DNA from 2 places in the Bacillus paramycoides genome. Region 1 is predicted to be linked to the other one. Evidence: a T-box and tRNA genes for the amino acid it is inferred to sense, from the RefSeq annotation. Region 1 holds a T-box; the other holds one or more tRNA genes.

Evidence for each region. A T-box is a leader RNA that pairs with one kind of tRNA and senses whether it is charged. The one in region 1 lies ahead of pheS (phenylalanine--tRNA ligase subunit alpha), so its partner is inferred to be a tRNA-Phe.
Region 2: it encodes a tRNA-Phe, which carries the amino acid that the T-box ahead of pheS (phenylalanine--tRNA ligase subunit alpha) is inferred to sense. The anticodon was not compared.

Annotation. Positions count from the first base shown of each region.
Region 1 is NZ_CP152427.1:4,411,354-4,418,274, reverse strand. Features, by position in the region: gene AAG068_RS22870 (DHA2 family efflux MFS transporter permease subunit) at 1-549, shown strand, start outside; gene AAG068_RS22865 (ammonia permease) at 572-928, opposite strand; gene AAG068_RS22860 (DNA-binding protein) at 966-1,337, opposite strand; gene AAG068_RS22855 (CPBP family intramembrane glutamic endopeptidase) at 1,479-2,192, opposite strand; gene AAG068_RS22850 (HD domain-containing protein) at 2,332-2,889, opposite strand; gene sspI (small acid-soluble spore protein SspI) at 3,066-3,275, opposite strand; gene AAG068_RS22840 (TrmH family RNA methyltransferase) at 3,358-4,155, shown strand; T-box leader at 4,204-4,432, shown strand; gene pheS (phenylalanine--tRNA ligase subunit alpha) at 4,477-5,511, shown strand; gene pheT (phenylalanine--tRNA ligase subunit beta) at 5,530-6,921, shown strand, end outside.
Region 2 is NZ_CP152427.1:742,591-748,637, reverse strand. Features, by position in the region: gene AAG068_RS03840 (SH3 domain-containing protein) at 1-1,110, shown strand, start outside; gene AAG068_RS03835 (hypothetical protein) at 1,116-1,454, shown strand; gene AAG068_RS03830 (DUF3965 domain-containing protein) at 1,683-2,834, opposite strand; gene AAG068_RS03825 (CBS domain-containing protein) at 3,129-3,548, opposite strand; tRNA gene AAG068_RS03820 (tRNA-Glu) at 3,680-3,751, opposite strand; tRNA gene AAG068_RS03815 (tRNA-Asn) at 3,753-3,827, opposite strand; tRNA gene AAG068_RS03810 (tRNA-Ile) at 3,838-3,914, opposite strand; tRNA gene AAG068_RS03805 (tRNA-Trp) at 3,925-3,995, opposite strand; tRNA gene AAG068_RS03800 (tRNA-Thr) at 4,002-4,074, opposite strand; tRNA gene AAG068_RS03795 (tRNA-Phe) at 4,084-4,159, opposite strand; tRNA gene AAG068_RS03790 (tRNA-Asp) at 4,168-4,243, opposite strand; tRNA gene AAG068_RS03785 (tRNA-Met) at 4,247-4,323, opposite strand; tRNA gene AAG068_RS03780 (tRNA-Ser) at 4,351-4,443, opposite strand; tRNA gene AAG068_RS03775 (tRNA-Ser) at 4,498-4,590, opposite strand; tRNA gene AAG068_RS03770 (tRNA-Ala) at 4,611-4,683, opposite strand; tRNA gene AAG068_RS03765 (tRNA-Pro) at 4,700-4,773, opposite strand; tRNA gene AAG068_RS03760 (tRNA-Arg) at 4,784-4,857, opposite strand; tRNA gene AAG068_RS03755 (tRNA-Leu) at 4,861-4,949, opposite strand; tRNA gene AAG068_RS03750 (tRNA-Gly) at 4,966-5,040, opposite strand; tRNA gene AAG068_RS03745 (tRNA-Leu) at 5,070-5,150, opposite strand; tRNA gene AAG068_RS03740 (tRNA-Lys) at 5,165-5,240, opposite strand; tRNA gene AAG068_RS03735 (tRNA-Gln) at 5,245-5,319, opposite strand; tRNA gene AAG068_RS03730 (tRNA-Tyr) at 5,331-5,414, opposite strand; tRNA gene AAG068_RS03725 (tRNA-Val) at 5,423-5,498, opposite strand; rRNA gene rrf (5S ribosomal RNA) at 5,504-5,619, opposite strand; rRNA gene AAG068_RS03715 (23S ribosomal RNA) at 5,723-6,047, opposite strand, start outside.

The sequences.
Region 1 (6,921 bases):
TTAGCAATTGTTGGATTAGCCATTACAACATTTGCGACATATGAATTCACAACGTTATCGATGGATACACCGTATAGCGTTATTATGACGGATTATATTATACGTTCGATTGGTATGTCATTCATTATGATGCCAATTATGACAGCTGGTATGAACGCACTGCCGATGAAATTAATTTCTCACGGTACAGCAACGCAAAATACGTCAAGACAAGTAGCTGGTTCAATTGGAACGGCGATATTAATTACACTTATGACGCAACAAACGACTGCTCACGTAGCAGATTACGGCAATATGTTAACAACTTCAAATCCAATTTTAGTTGATAAAGTACACGGCATGGGGCAAAGCTTAGCAACCTTAGCTGGATCGGCCCAAGCAGGAGATGCGATGAGCACGCAACTATTATATGGACAAATTTCAAAGCTATCTGCAATTAACGGTATTAACGATGCCTTCTTAATTGCAACGATACTAGCAGGTATTGCTTGGGTGTTATCGTTCTTCTTACCATCAGGCAATAAACCAAATAAAAAAGCAGGGAATTAATTTCCCTGCTTTTTTTTGTTTTTTATGCAGTTAGATATAAAAGATGATAACCCGTTACGGAGCATAGCCCTGTTATAAACAAAATCGTCCCCATAGAACGAATACTTGATATTTTTCTTCCGCTTATAATAGCTAATAGTCCAGCTAAAGAGAAGAAGCTCCAATATAAAGTTCCCGAAATTGGAACCATCCCCTCTAAATCTATTCCAGAACCTATACAAATGATAGGAACAACGATAAGCGATATGCTAATGAAACCAGCTATACTAGTAAGTAATTTACGACATTTAATACCAGCAATAATTAAAAAAATGCCAACGATGAAGTCACATAACATCAAAGTAAGAGCTAAAATCATCCAAGTTAATATTCCGAACACTTCTGTATTACCTCCAATTTGTGAGTTTCAAAAAATGTTATATATAGAATGAATCACCTACAGACATGAGTACCCAGAAAATAACCCCTAATAATCCAGCGATAAAAATAATGAGTCCCATATTATGGATACTTTTAATTTTTGCTTGTACTCCACTTACCCCTGCTAATAATCCAGTTAAAGAAAACAGTATCCAATATAAAGGAGTTGAAATAGGGAGGAGTGTATTGCTCTCCACTCCCATGCCCCAAAAAACAAAAGGTAGTGTGACAAAGGAAAAGCTAAGTAGCCCCATTAAACCGACAAATAATTTACGGTGTTTCACGCTAGTAACAATTAAAAAAATACCACCGAAAAATCCGCATAAAACAAGAAGTGGCATATAAACAACCCAAAGTAAGCTCAACATATGTAATCTCCTTCTATGTAATCAGTTATATTTTACTGCATGAGGTTTATTTTGGATATTATTAATAAATATGTATAAATTGATAGAAATGAGAAGTGATCATACGAATTAATAAAAGAGGTATCGTGAGGATACCTCTTTCTAATTCAAGAACGCCAACATATTATTCATAATATGAAATAACATAGCTGGAATAATAGATTTTGTTTTTTTACATAAAATCGCCATTAAAAATCCCATAAAGAAAGTAATGACCATTACTCCAAGTGAGTATGTATGAGCGATACCGAAGAAGAGGCTTGTTAAGATCGCTGCAATCCAAAATGGAAATCGTTCTGAGAAGAAGCGAAGTATAAAACCACGGAAAATAAGCTCTTCAAAAATTGGTGTGAGTATGGCGAAGCCGAGAAGTAATAATATTTGATACTGCTTAAAAACATCTAAGTTTAGTGCGGAAGATTGCTGATTCGTTGCGTCTTGGAACACATAATTTAACAAGATGTAATTGAGTAAAATGTTTATAGCGAAGAAAAGAAGTAAGTATACGTATGTACGCCATTCTTTAAGTGCTTTAAAGTTAAAGGATTGTAGTAGTAATTTTTTTGCGGGTTCGAATTTAAAAATGAAGAATAACAACACGGCTAGTTGTAATACGATACTTGCAGTATTTACGATAGATTCATACAGGGCAATTTGTTTTTTATCTGTAAGACCGGCTGTATAAATTGTTAAGGGCATTGCGAGGAACACAGTAATAAGTCCGGTTCCGAAAAAAGCGAATAAAACGGAGCTAATAAATTGTCCCCATGACATAGAGTATTTCTGTTTATTAGAAAGTTGTGTAGCGGGTTGCATTTGTAAAATCACCTCTTTATATTTTTATATTTAAGTATAAAGTATTTTATTTTTGGATGTAAAACTTAAATATTACATATACAGGTGTGTTTTCCATAAAATAATAAAAGAGGTATCACCCTATAGTGATGCCTCTTTCTCATTGATAACTATGTTCGGCCTTGTTATTCAATTTTGATTGCTCTATTTGCAATTCGCGCTCTACCAATCGATCTAACTGCTGAATAGCTTTTAATGCTTTTTCATAAGAAATCGTTCTATAATGATGCGCTCCGCCCGGTTCTTCATCTGCTTCGTCTGCCCATTTAATAATGTTTTGCAGAGATGTTCTTTCAATTTCTTGTTGTACTAAGAAAGAATCTGTATGAAGAAGAATCGCAATAGAAATTTCTTTTGCTAGTTTCGGATGTTCTCCTAATCTAATAAGCAATTTATGAGCTCTTTCTGCTCCTTTAATTGCGTGTATATCATTCTTTTTGTATAAATCATAGTCCCATTCGCCGCCTGTGTACCACGTATGATGTCCGATGTCATGAAGGAAACCGGCTTTTGTCGCAGCATCGACTGAGGCGTGATGCTTTTTAGCTAAGTGAAACGCATGGTAAGCGACAGCGATCGCGTGGACCATCCCAGAACGATTTACGTATTTTTGTGTAATATGGTGTTTAAAAATTTGTTCAAGCGTAATACGATGCATAAAACATTCACTCCTTTTATCTTATGGTGTCTATAAAGAAAAATTGATCGGTTTAAATGTATTTTGAACATTGTACTCCATCATAGTTCGTTAGTAAAGTAGAAATGTTTAGGAGAAGAAAAAATTTTTCCGTAAAAAAATCACCTTGGCCTATGCAAAGGTGATTTTCAAATTGCTTATTTTTTTAATCCTTGCTCTAGTGTTTCTAACATTTCGTGCTTTTCATTTTCATCAGCGTTTTTCCAAATGACTTCAAATAAAACACCAAGACCTGGCAGCATTTTTTCTTCACCGCTTTGAATTGCATCGACAATTGTTTCTTGTAATTGATCTTGTGTATTACCAGATACATTTGCTAATACAGCACCGCGTAAATTAAAACTCATTCTTTTCACCTCTTCTTCAGAATTGAAACTGACGTTAGTTTTTGTTCTTTTTTATGTAAATATGTATGAAAAATAGGCTATAATGATAAGACAAGAAGAGAGGGAAATACATATTATGAAAAACATTGATTCAGTACAAAATCCGCGTGTGAAGCAGTGGAAAAAGCTGCAGACGAAAAAAGAGCGTGATAAAAAAGGTTTATTTTTTGTAGAAGGATTCCACTTAGTGGAGGAAGCTTTAAAGGCAGGAATTGTAACGGAACTTATCGTTTCAGATCAGACAGACCTTCCGAAAGATTGGACAGTTAATGATGTAGAAATGTATATCGTACCTGAAGCTATCGTAAAAGTACTTCGTGAAACAGAAACGACGCAAGGTGTATTTGCTGTTTGTGAAAAGCATGAGAAGGAAGTAGCTCTTGCTGATGGGAAGTTTCTTTTATTAGATGGCCTGCAAGATCCAGGTAACTTAGGGACAATTATTCGTACAGCTGATGCAGCTGGTATTCATGCCGTTGTGCTTGGAGAAGGATGCGTTGATGCATATAATAGTAAAGTGCTTCGCTCTACACAAGGTTCTATTTTCCACTTACCAGTTGTAAAAGGTAACTTAGAAGAATGGGTAGACAAGCTAAAAGAACATAACGTTCCTGTATATGGAACAGCTCTTGAAAATGGAGTTCCGTACGGGGAAGTAACACCAGCTGGTAGTTTTGCATTAATTGTAGGAAATGAAGGAAATGGCGTACGCCAAGAAATTCTTGCGAAAACGGATCAAAACTTGTATATTCCGATTTACGGCGGGGCAGAATCATTAAATGTTGCAGTTGCAGCAGGGATTTTAACGTATTATTTACAAAGCCCGGTTGCGAACAAATAAAAAACTTCTTATAATAAGTTGAAGTACATTATATTAAAAGTTAAATAACGAAAAACGTTGATAGAGAAGAGTAGCTTACAAAATCGCCATATAGGGAGAGAATGCCGTAGACTGAAAGCATTCTTATGGTAGACGGAAGTGAATTCACCTCTGGAGTTGACGCCAGGACCATGTACATGTAAAGGCGTTCCGGTCAGAATTGATCGTTATAACTAATGAGTGGGCAGACATGTTCTGTCAATTTAGGGTGGTACCGCGAATTTACCTCGTCCCTTTTTGGGAGCGAGGTTTTTTTATTTTTAAAATTAGGAGGGTTCCAAAATGGAAGCACGTTTAAAAGAGCTAAAGCAAAAAGCGTTAGAGCTTATTGAAGAAGCGAAAGAGCTAAAAGGCTTAAACGACGTACGCGTAGCGTATTTAGGAAAAAAAGGCCCAATTACAGAAGTATTACGCGGCATGGGAAAATTATCAGCAGAAGAGCGTCCACGTATGGGAGCATTAGTAAATGAAGTACGTGAAGCGATTCAAACTCGCTTAGACGACAAAATTAGTAATTTAGAAAAAGCAGTAATCGAAGCAAAATTAGCTAATGAAACAATTGATGTTACATTGCCAGGTCGTCCTGTTGAAACAGGTTGTCACCATCCGTTAACAGCTGTTGTTGAACAAATTGAAGATGTATTCATCGGTATGGGTTATGAAGTAGCTGAAGGAACAGAAGTAGAAAAAGACTACTACAACTTCGAAGCATTAAACTTACCGAAAAATCACCCAGCGCGTGATATGCAAGATACATTCTACATTACAGAAGAAACGTTACTACGTACACATACATCTTCTGTGCAAGCACGTACGATGGAAAATAACAAAGAAAAAGGCCCAATCAAAATTATTTGTCCTGGTAAAGTGTATCGCCGCGATGACGATGATGCGACGCATTCACACCAGTTCATGCAAATTGAAGGTCTTGTAATCGATAAAAACATTCGCATGAGTGACTTAAAAGGTACACTACAAGTATTCGTGAAAAAGATGTTCGGTGAAGATCGTGAAATCCGTCTTCGTCCAAGTTTCTTCCCATTCACAGAGCCATCTGTAGAGATGGATATTTCTTGTATGATGTGTCACGGAAAAGGTTGCGGCACTTGTAAAGGAACTGGCTGGATTGAAATTTTAGGCGCAGGTATGGTTCACCCGAACGTACTTAAAATGGCTGGTTATGATTCAAAAGAATATCAAGGTTTCGCATTCGGTATGGGCGCAGAGCGTATCGCAATGTTGAAATACGGCGTAGATGACATTCGTCATTTCTATACAAATGATGTACGTTTCTTACAACAATTCAAACGAGCGTAAGGGAAGGAGAGGATAAGTATGTTCGTATCATATCGTTGGTTACAAGAGTATGTAGATATTAAAGATGTAACAGCACAAGAACTAGCAGACAAAATCACGAAAAGTGGTATTGAAGTAGAAGGTGTTGAAGTATTAAATAAAGGTGTAAAAGGTGTTGTAGTTGGTCACGTATTAGAATGTGAAAAACACCCAGAAGCTGATAAGTTAAGCAAATGCTTAATCGATATCGGTGAAGAAGAGCCAGTTCAAATTATTTGTGGAGCTGCTAACATTGCAAAAGGTTTAAAAGTACCAGTTGCAAAAGTTGGAGCTGTACTTCCTGGTAACTTCAAAATTAAAAAAGCAAAACTACGTGGTGAAGCTTCTCACGGTATGGTTTGTGCGCTTCAAGAGCTTGGTATTGACGGGAAATTAGTTGCGAAAGAATACGCAGACGGTATCTTCATCTTCCCAAGTGACGCTGAAGTTGGTGCAGATGCACTTGAAATTTTAAACTTACATGATGAAGTACTTGAGCTTGGTTTAACACCAAACCGTGCAGATTGCTTAAACATGTTAGGTGTTGCATATGAAGTCGCTGCTATTTACGGTCGTGAAGTAAAACTTCCAGCTATCGACTTACAAGAAACAGCAGAAAAAACTGCTGATTACATTTCTGTAAGTGTAGAAGCGAAAGAAGAAAACCCATTATACATTGCAAAAATGGTGAAGAACGTAAAAGTTGGTCCATCTCCAATGTGGATGCAAACGCGCCTTATGACAGCTGGCATTCGTCCAATTAGCAACGTAGTTGATATTACAAACTACATTTTAATGGAATACGGTCAACCGTTACATGCATTCGATTACGATAAATTAGGTTCAAAAGAAATCGTTGTTCGTCTTGCAAAAGAAGGCGAAAAAATTGAAACGTTAGATGATCAAGAGCGTACGTTACAAAATCACCATCTTGTAATTACAAACGGCACAAAAGCTTTAGCTGTTGCTGGTGTAATGGGTGGAGCTGATTCTGAAGTTACAAACGAGACAGTAAACGTTTTAATTGAATCTGCATACTTTGCGGGTCAAACAGTGCGCCGTACATCAAAAGACTTAGGTCTTCGCAGTGAATCAAGTGCACGTTTCGAAAAAGGAATCGACCCAACGCGTACGTTTGAAGCAATTCAACATGCAGCTGCTTTAATGGCGAAATACGCTGGCGGAGAAGCGCTTGAAGGTGTAGTAGAAGCTGACAACTTACAAGTACAAGAGCGTACAGTATCTGTTACTGCTGAAAAAGTAAACCGTGTATTAGGTACAAATATTTCTGCAAGTGAAATGGGTACAATGTTCACAAACTTAAAATTCCCATTCACAGAAGTAGAAGGAACATTCCATGTGAATGTACCAGCACGTCGTCCTGATATTACA
Region 2 (6,047 bases), 1.6 Mb from region 1:
TTACTTCCTTCTATGGGAGAAACAAATGTACAAACAGCCAATGCTGAACAATTATCTAATGTGAAAACTGGATATGTAAAAGTTGATCAAGTAGCCTTACATACAAAAGATAACGCAAATAGCTCATCAATTGATACAATTCGCTTTAATACGAAAGTGAACATACTTGAAACAACTAATGGTTGGTATAAAGTGTCTGTTAATAATAAAGTAGGTTACGTACAAAAAGATTCTATTCTACTAAAAAACAAACTTCAATCTAATAATCAATATATCGTTAATGCCAATGCATTAAACGTTCGTTCTGAACCTAATTTAGAATCTTCAATTTTAGATGTATTACCAAATGGGAAATTCGTTACCATTGAAGAAGAACAAGGCGAGTGGTATAAAATTTTACATAATGGCAAAACAGGTTATGTACAAAAAGCATTCGTTTCTAATGGTTCACAGGCTTTAGTGAAAGGCCTCACAGTTCAAAATAATACGAAATACACAGTTGCAACACCTAAACTTAATGTACGTAGCAACGCTAGTACAAGTAGTGCACTGCTTGGTTCATTACAAAATGGTACACAATTACAAGTAGTAGAAACTGTAGGAACTTGGTATAAAATTCGTTTTGGTACAGGGTACGGATATGTCGCAAAACATTATGTGGTGCAAAACCAAACGCAATCACAAGCTCAAACGGCTCAACCTACTTCCATTCCAGCAGTTTTCAAATTCCCTACACAAGGAAAAATTAGCTCAACCTTTGATATGCGCTGGGAACAAATGCATTATGGTATAGATATTGCAGCTCCAGGTAACGTCTCTATCCAAGCGGCGGCGGCAGGTAAAGTTGTGAAATCATATTATTCAGCTAGCTATGGCAATGTTGTGTTCATCGCCCATCAAATAAACGGGAAATTATATACAACAGTCTATGCTCACATGAAAGATCGCACTGTACAAGCTGGTGATCAAGTACAAGCTGGACAATTAGTAGGTCATATGGGAAACACAGGTCATTCATACGGGCAACATCTTCATTTTGAATTACACAATGGAGAATGGAATTTTGAAAAAACAAATGCAGTAAACCCACTGCCATATTTAGTTAGGTAAATTGTATGCCACGCAATATCAATATACCTCTCTTAATTGAATACTTAGCCTTTTTAGGTTTAATCTGTTGTTTAATCATTTACAATACAAATACTGTATTTCTGTCTATTATCATTGCTTTTGTTGCTTTAGAAATTATGATGGAATCTTTTCAAGTTCAACTAAAACAAAAAATTGCCCATATTTATAATGCCATCTTTCTATTAAGTGCCCTAATAGCAAATATTATTAGTAATGGTTTTTATTTATCTACCGTATTTCCTGTATTTTTTATGGCTGTTTTATTATTCATAGCTAGATACATTCATGTTCCTAATAACAAAAAACACGAACAAGAAGCTTAGAAAGAGGAGACACTGTGTATCAATCTTTCAAAGATAATCCGCTAAAATATATATTGAATTTATACAAAAAAACAAATACTTTTTTTGGTATACAAGGAAGCTATACGGCACAATTTCTCCTTTATGGAATGTTATTTCTCGTCTTAATTACATTCTCCTTACTTTTCTATATAAATTAAAAAGGATCTCACAATTGAGATCCTTTTTAATTTATATAGAAAATGCTCTTTATCCGCAAGCATATTTTTCATAAATAAAGCTAAGATTATATTTTTTCTCTAAGCTCATTCTTTGTTCATCATCACACCAATAGAACAGAATATCATGAATCGTTGCATAACGCTTATTTTTAAGAAATAGTTTAAAGAATGATGGTAAACAATCATGTAATTGTATAAATATATAATTGCGTAATATTTCTTCTTTATATTCAATGCCCTTACAAATATACAATAATTCTTCACAATAATACGCATGTTGTGGAACTTGAATCATTTCGAAAAATGGCACATATGATAATAGTTTTCCGATGAAATGATCATATCGATCCATTATTCCTATCGTCATGTGCTCCATCATATCTTTCATTACATATAGATAATCATCTACATGAGTAGTCTTGAGTGGGTCTAATCGATCTGAAATTTGAGAAAGTACAGCTCTTTGACAAGCTAACACCGCTTGACTAGGTCCATAGTATGATAGGAAGTCTGTACACTTACGATATTTTCGTAATAAGTCATGTGTATATAAGTCATATACAAAAGTATTACAATACATTGCTAGACTCATCATATCACTATTTAATTGCTCTTTTGATAGAGATTTAGCTCTCTTACACATATAAAAGAATGTAAATTCTAATACTTCTTTATGGGATAATAGATGTTTACAGTCCATTATACATTTCTCATTAAATTTAACTCTATCCCAAATTTCTACATCTTCATCAGTTAATTCACCAATACGATATTTAATAATTAAATAGTTTAAAGCAACCGCTTGTGTCAAAAGATCCCACGTTTCATATTCCAATGAAGTGTGAACAAACTCAGCTAGGCCTTGATTTACCATAAAAGTATTCGCTTCTTCATACCAGCCAATCTCTTGGCATAAACGAAGAATACGTACTAAAGTTGGAATTTCATCTTTATGAAACTGTGGTAAATTTTTTGCTTTATCCATTCCATATACGATAAATGCCGCTAAATTTTCTTCTTTATAAAATTCTTTTTCTTTCCACACTAATATAGTTCTTTCTTTCCCTTCACCTTTTGGATGACAAGGTACAAGTAAAGAAAATAATTCAGCGAAATTATTTGGTTCTATATATGTATCTGTAACCAAATTCCAATTTGGATCGCGCTGTATAACCCTCATATAATTCCCCTTCCCTTTTGTCTACATAGGAAATATTAATCCATTATTAAATCATTAATAATAAATATTGTTATATTCGAAATCCCTCATAATACTTATATCTATCAGTATATCATTTTTTCTCTTATTTAAAATTAGGAATGACAAATTTAAATAAACTGTCGAAATTGCTAACTGTATACTTATTATATAATGGCTCAGATACATCATGCTAACATATTAGCTTAACCCTATATACTAGAATAATGTATCTGATTTTTATACGTAACTTATTCCACTAATTAAAGTCTCACTTCATTCCGTATGCTCTGATATTTCACTTAAAGCAAATCCCGCTTGATCATCTGCCGATTCTTTTATAGCTAAATCTCCTAGTGCTAACATCCCAACGAGTTGACCACTCTCAACTACTGGCAATCGTCTAATTTGATACTGTGCCATTAACTCTGTAGCCTTTTCAATAGGATCATCTGGAGAAACTGAAACAATGTTTGTTGTCATTACATTTGTAATTTTATTAGATCCAGGATGTTTTTCAGCAATTCCTCGAACAACTAAATCTCGATCCGTAACAAGACCAACAACTTGTTCATTTTCAACAACTGGGATCAATCCAATCGATTCTTCTTTCATCTTTACAGCGGCTTCATATACATTGTCTAACGGTGTACACTGTACAATATGAGTGCTCATCAAGTCTCTCACTCGTGTCATTTGTATCTCCTCCTTTTTATACATACCATAGCTTTTCCTAAATCCCTTTATTTATTTCAGGAAAATCAGTTGATAAAGGAGAATGAACGCACAATAAAAAAGAGTCAGCAATATGCTGACTCTTTTTTTTATGACCCGTACGGGATTCGAACCCGTGTTACCGCCGTGAAAGGGCGGTGTCTTAACCACTTGACCAACGGGCCATGGCTCCGCAGGTAGGACTCGAACCTACGACCGATCGGTTAACAGCCGATAGCTCTACCACTGAGCTACTGCGGAATAATATATATGGTGGGCCTAAATGGACTCGAACCATCGACCTCACGCTTATCAGGCGTGCGCTCTAACCAGCTGAGCTATAGGCCCATATACTTTACAGGGGCAGTAGGAATCGAACCCACACTGGAGGTTTTGGAGACCTCAGTTCTACCTTTAAACTATGCCCCTAAAGGATGCCGACTAGAGGACTTGAACCCCCAACCTACTGATTACAAGTCAGTTGCTCTACCAATTGAGCTAAGTCGGCATAAAAAAATGGTGGCTCGGGACGGAATCGAACCGCCGACACGAGGATTTTCAGTCCTCTGCTCTACCGACTGAGCTACCGAGCCAACATAAATGGCGGTCCCGACCGGGGTCGAACCGGCGATCTCCTGCGTGACAGGCAGGCATGTTAACCACTACACCACGGGACCATTTGGTTGCGGGGACAGGATTTGAACCTGCGACCTTCGGGTTATGAGCCCGACGAGCTACCGTGCTGCTCCACCCCGCGATGATAAAATATTTACTTTAGAAAAAATGGAGGAGGTAGAGGGATTCGAACCCCCGCGCGACTCTCGCCGCCTGTCGGTTTTCAAGACCGATCCCTTCAGCCGAACTTGGGTATACCTCCATGAAGGAAAAAGAAATATTATATTATTTATGTCTAAACCATTTAAAAAGAAAATGGAGGAGGTAGAGGGATTCGAACCCCCGCGCGATTCTCACCGCCTGTCGGTTTTCAAGACCGATCCCTTCAGCCGAACTTGGGTATACCTCCGAGACATATAATAAATAAAGTGGAGCCTAGCGGGATCGAACCGCTGACCTCCTGCGTGCAAGGCAGGCGCTCTCCCAGCTGAGCTAAGGCCCCATGTTTTTTGGGAAAATCGGGAAGACAGGATTTGAACCTGCGACCCCCTGGTCCCAAACCAGGTGCTCTACCAAGCTGAGCCACTTCCCGTTAATAAAAGCGCGCCCGAGAGGAGTCGAACCCCTAACCTCTTGATCCGTAGTCAAACGCTCTATCCAATTGAGCTACGGGCGCATATGGTGCCGAGGGCGGGGGTCGAACCCGCACGGTGGTCACCCACCGCAGGATTTTAAGTCCTGTGCGTCTGCCTGTTCCGCCACCCCGGCATGTCATATTGGAAATTGGAGCGGAAGACGGGATTCGAACCCGCGACCCCAACCTTGGCAAGGTTGTATTCTACCACTGAACTACTTCCGCAAGACATGTATGAGTTATTTTATTAAAAGTGCGGGTGAAGGGAGTCGAACCCCCACGCCAAAGGCGCTAGATCCTAAGTCTAGTGCGTCTGCCAATTCCGCCACACCCGCATATTTTGTTAAAATGGTGAGCCATGAAGGACTCGAACCTTCGACCCTCTGATTAAAAGTCAGATGCTCTACCAACTGAGCTAATGGCTCTTAATGGCTGGGCTAGCTGGATTCGAACCAGCGCATGACGGAGTCAAAGTCCGTTGCCTTACCGCTTGGCTATAGCCCATTAATTAAGAATGGTGGAGGGGGGCAGATTCGAACTGCCGAACCCGAAGGAGCGGATTTACAGTCCGCCGCGTTTAGCCACTTCGCTACCCCTCCAACATATATGGTGGAGGATGACGGGATCGAACCGCCGACCCCCTGCTTGTAAGGCAGGTGCTCTCCCAGCTGAGCTAATCCTCCATTTTGCCTGGCAACGTCCTACTCTCACAGGGACAAGGTCCCAACTACCATCGGCGCTAGAGAGCTTAACTTCCGTGTTCGGTATGGGAACGGGTGTGACCTCTCTGCCATCATTACCAGACTGTATTCATTTAAGACAAGAATCATTATAACTTATTTAACTTTGAAAGTCAACAAGTTTTTTTGTATTCTTTCAAAACTAGATAACATTTGCTTCATATTATATGGTTAAGTCCTCGATCTATTAGTATTCGTCAGCTCCACATGTCACCATGCTTCCACCTCGAACCTATCAACCTGATCATCTTTCAGGGATCTTACTAGCTTACGCTATGGGAAATCTCATCTTGAGGGGGGCTTCATGCTTAGATGCTTTCAGCACTTATCCCTTCCGCACATAGCTACCCAGCTATGCCCTTGGCAGAACAACTGGTACACCAGCGGTGCGTCCATCCCGGTCCTCTCGTACTAAGGACAGCTCCTCTCAAATTTCCTACGCCCACGACGGATAGGGACCGAACTGTCTCACGACGTTCTGAACCCAGCTCG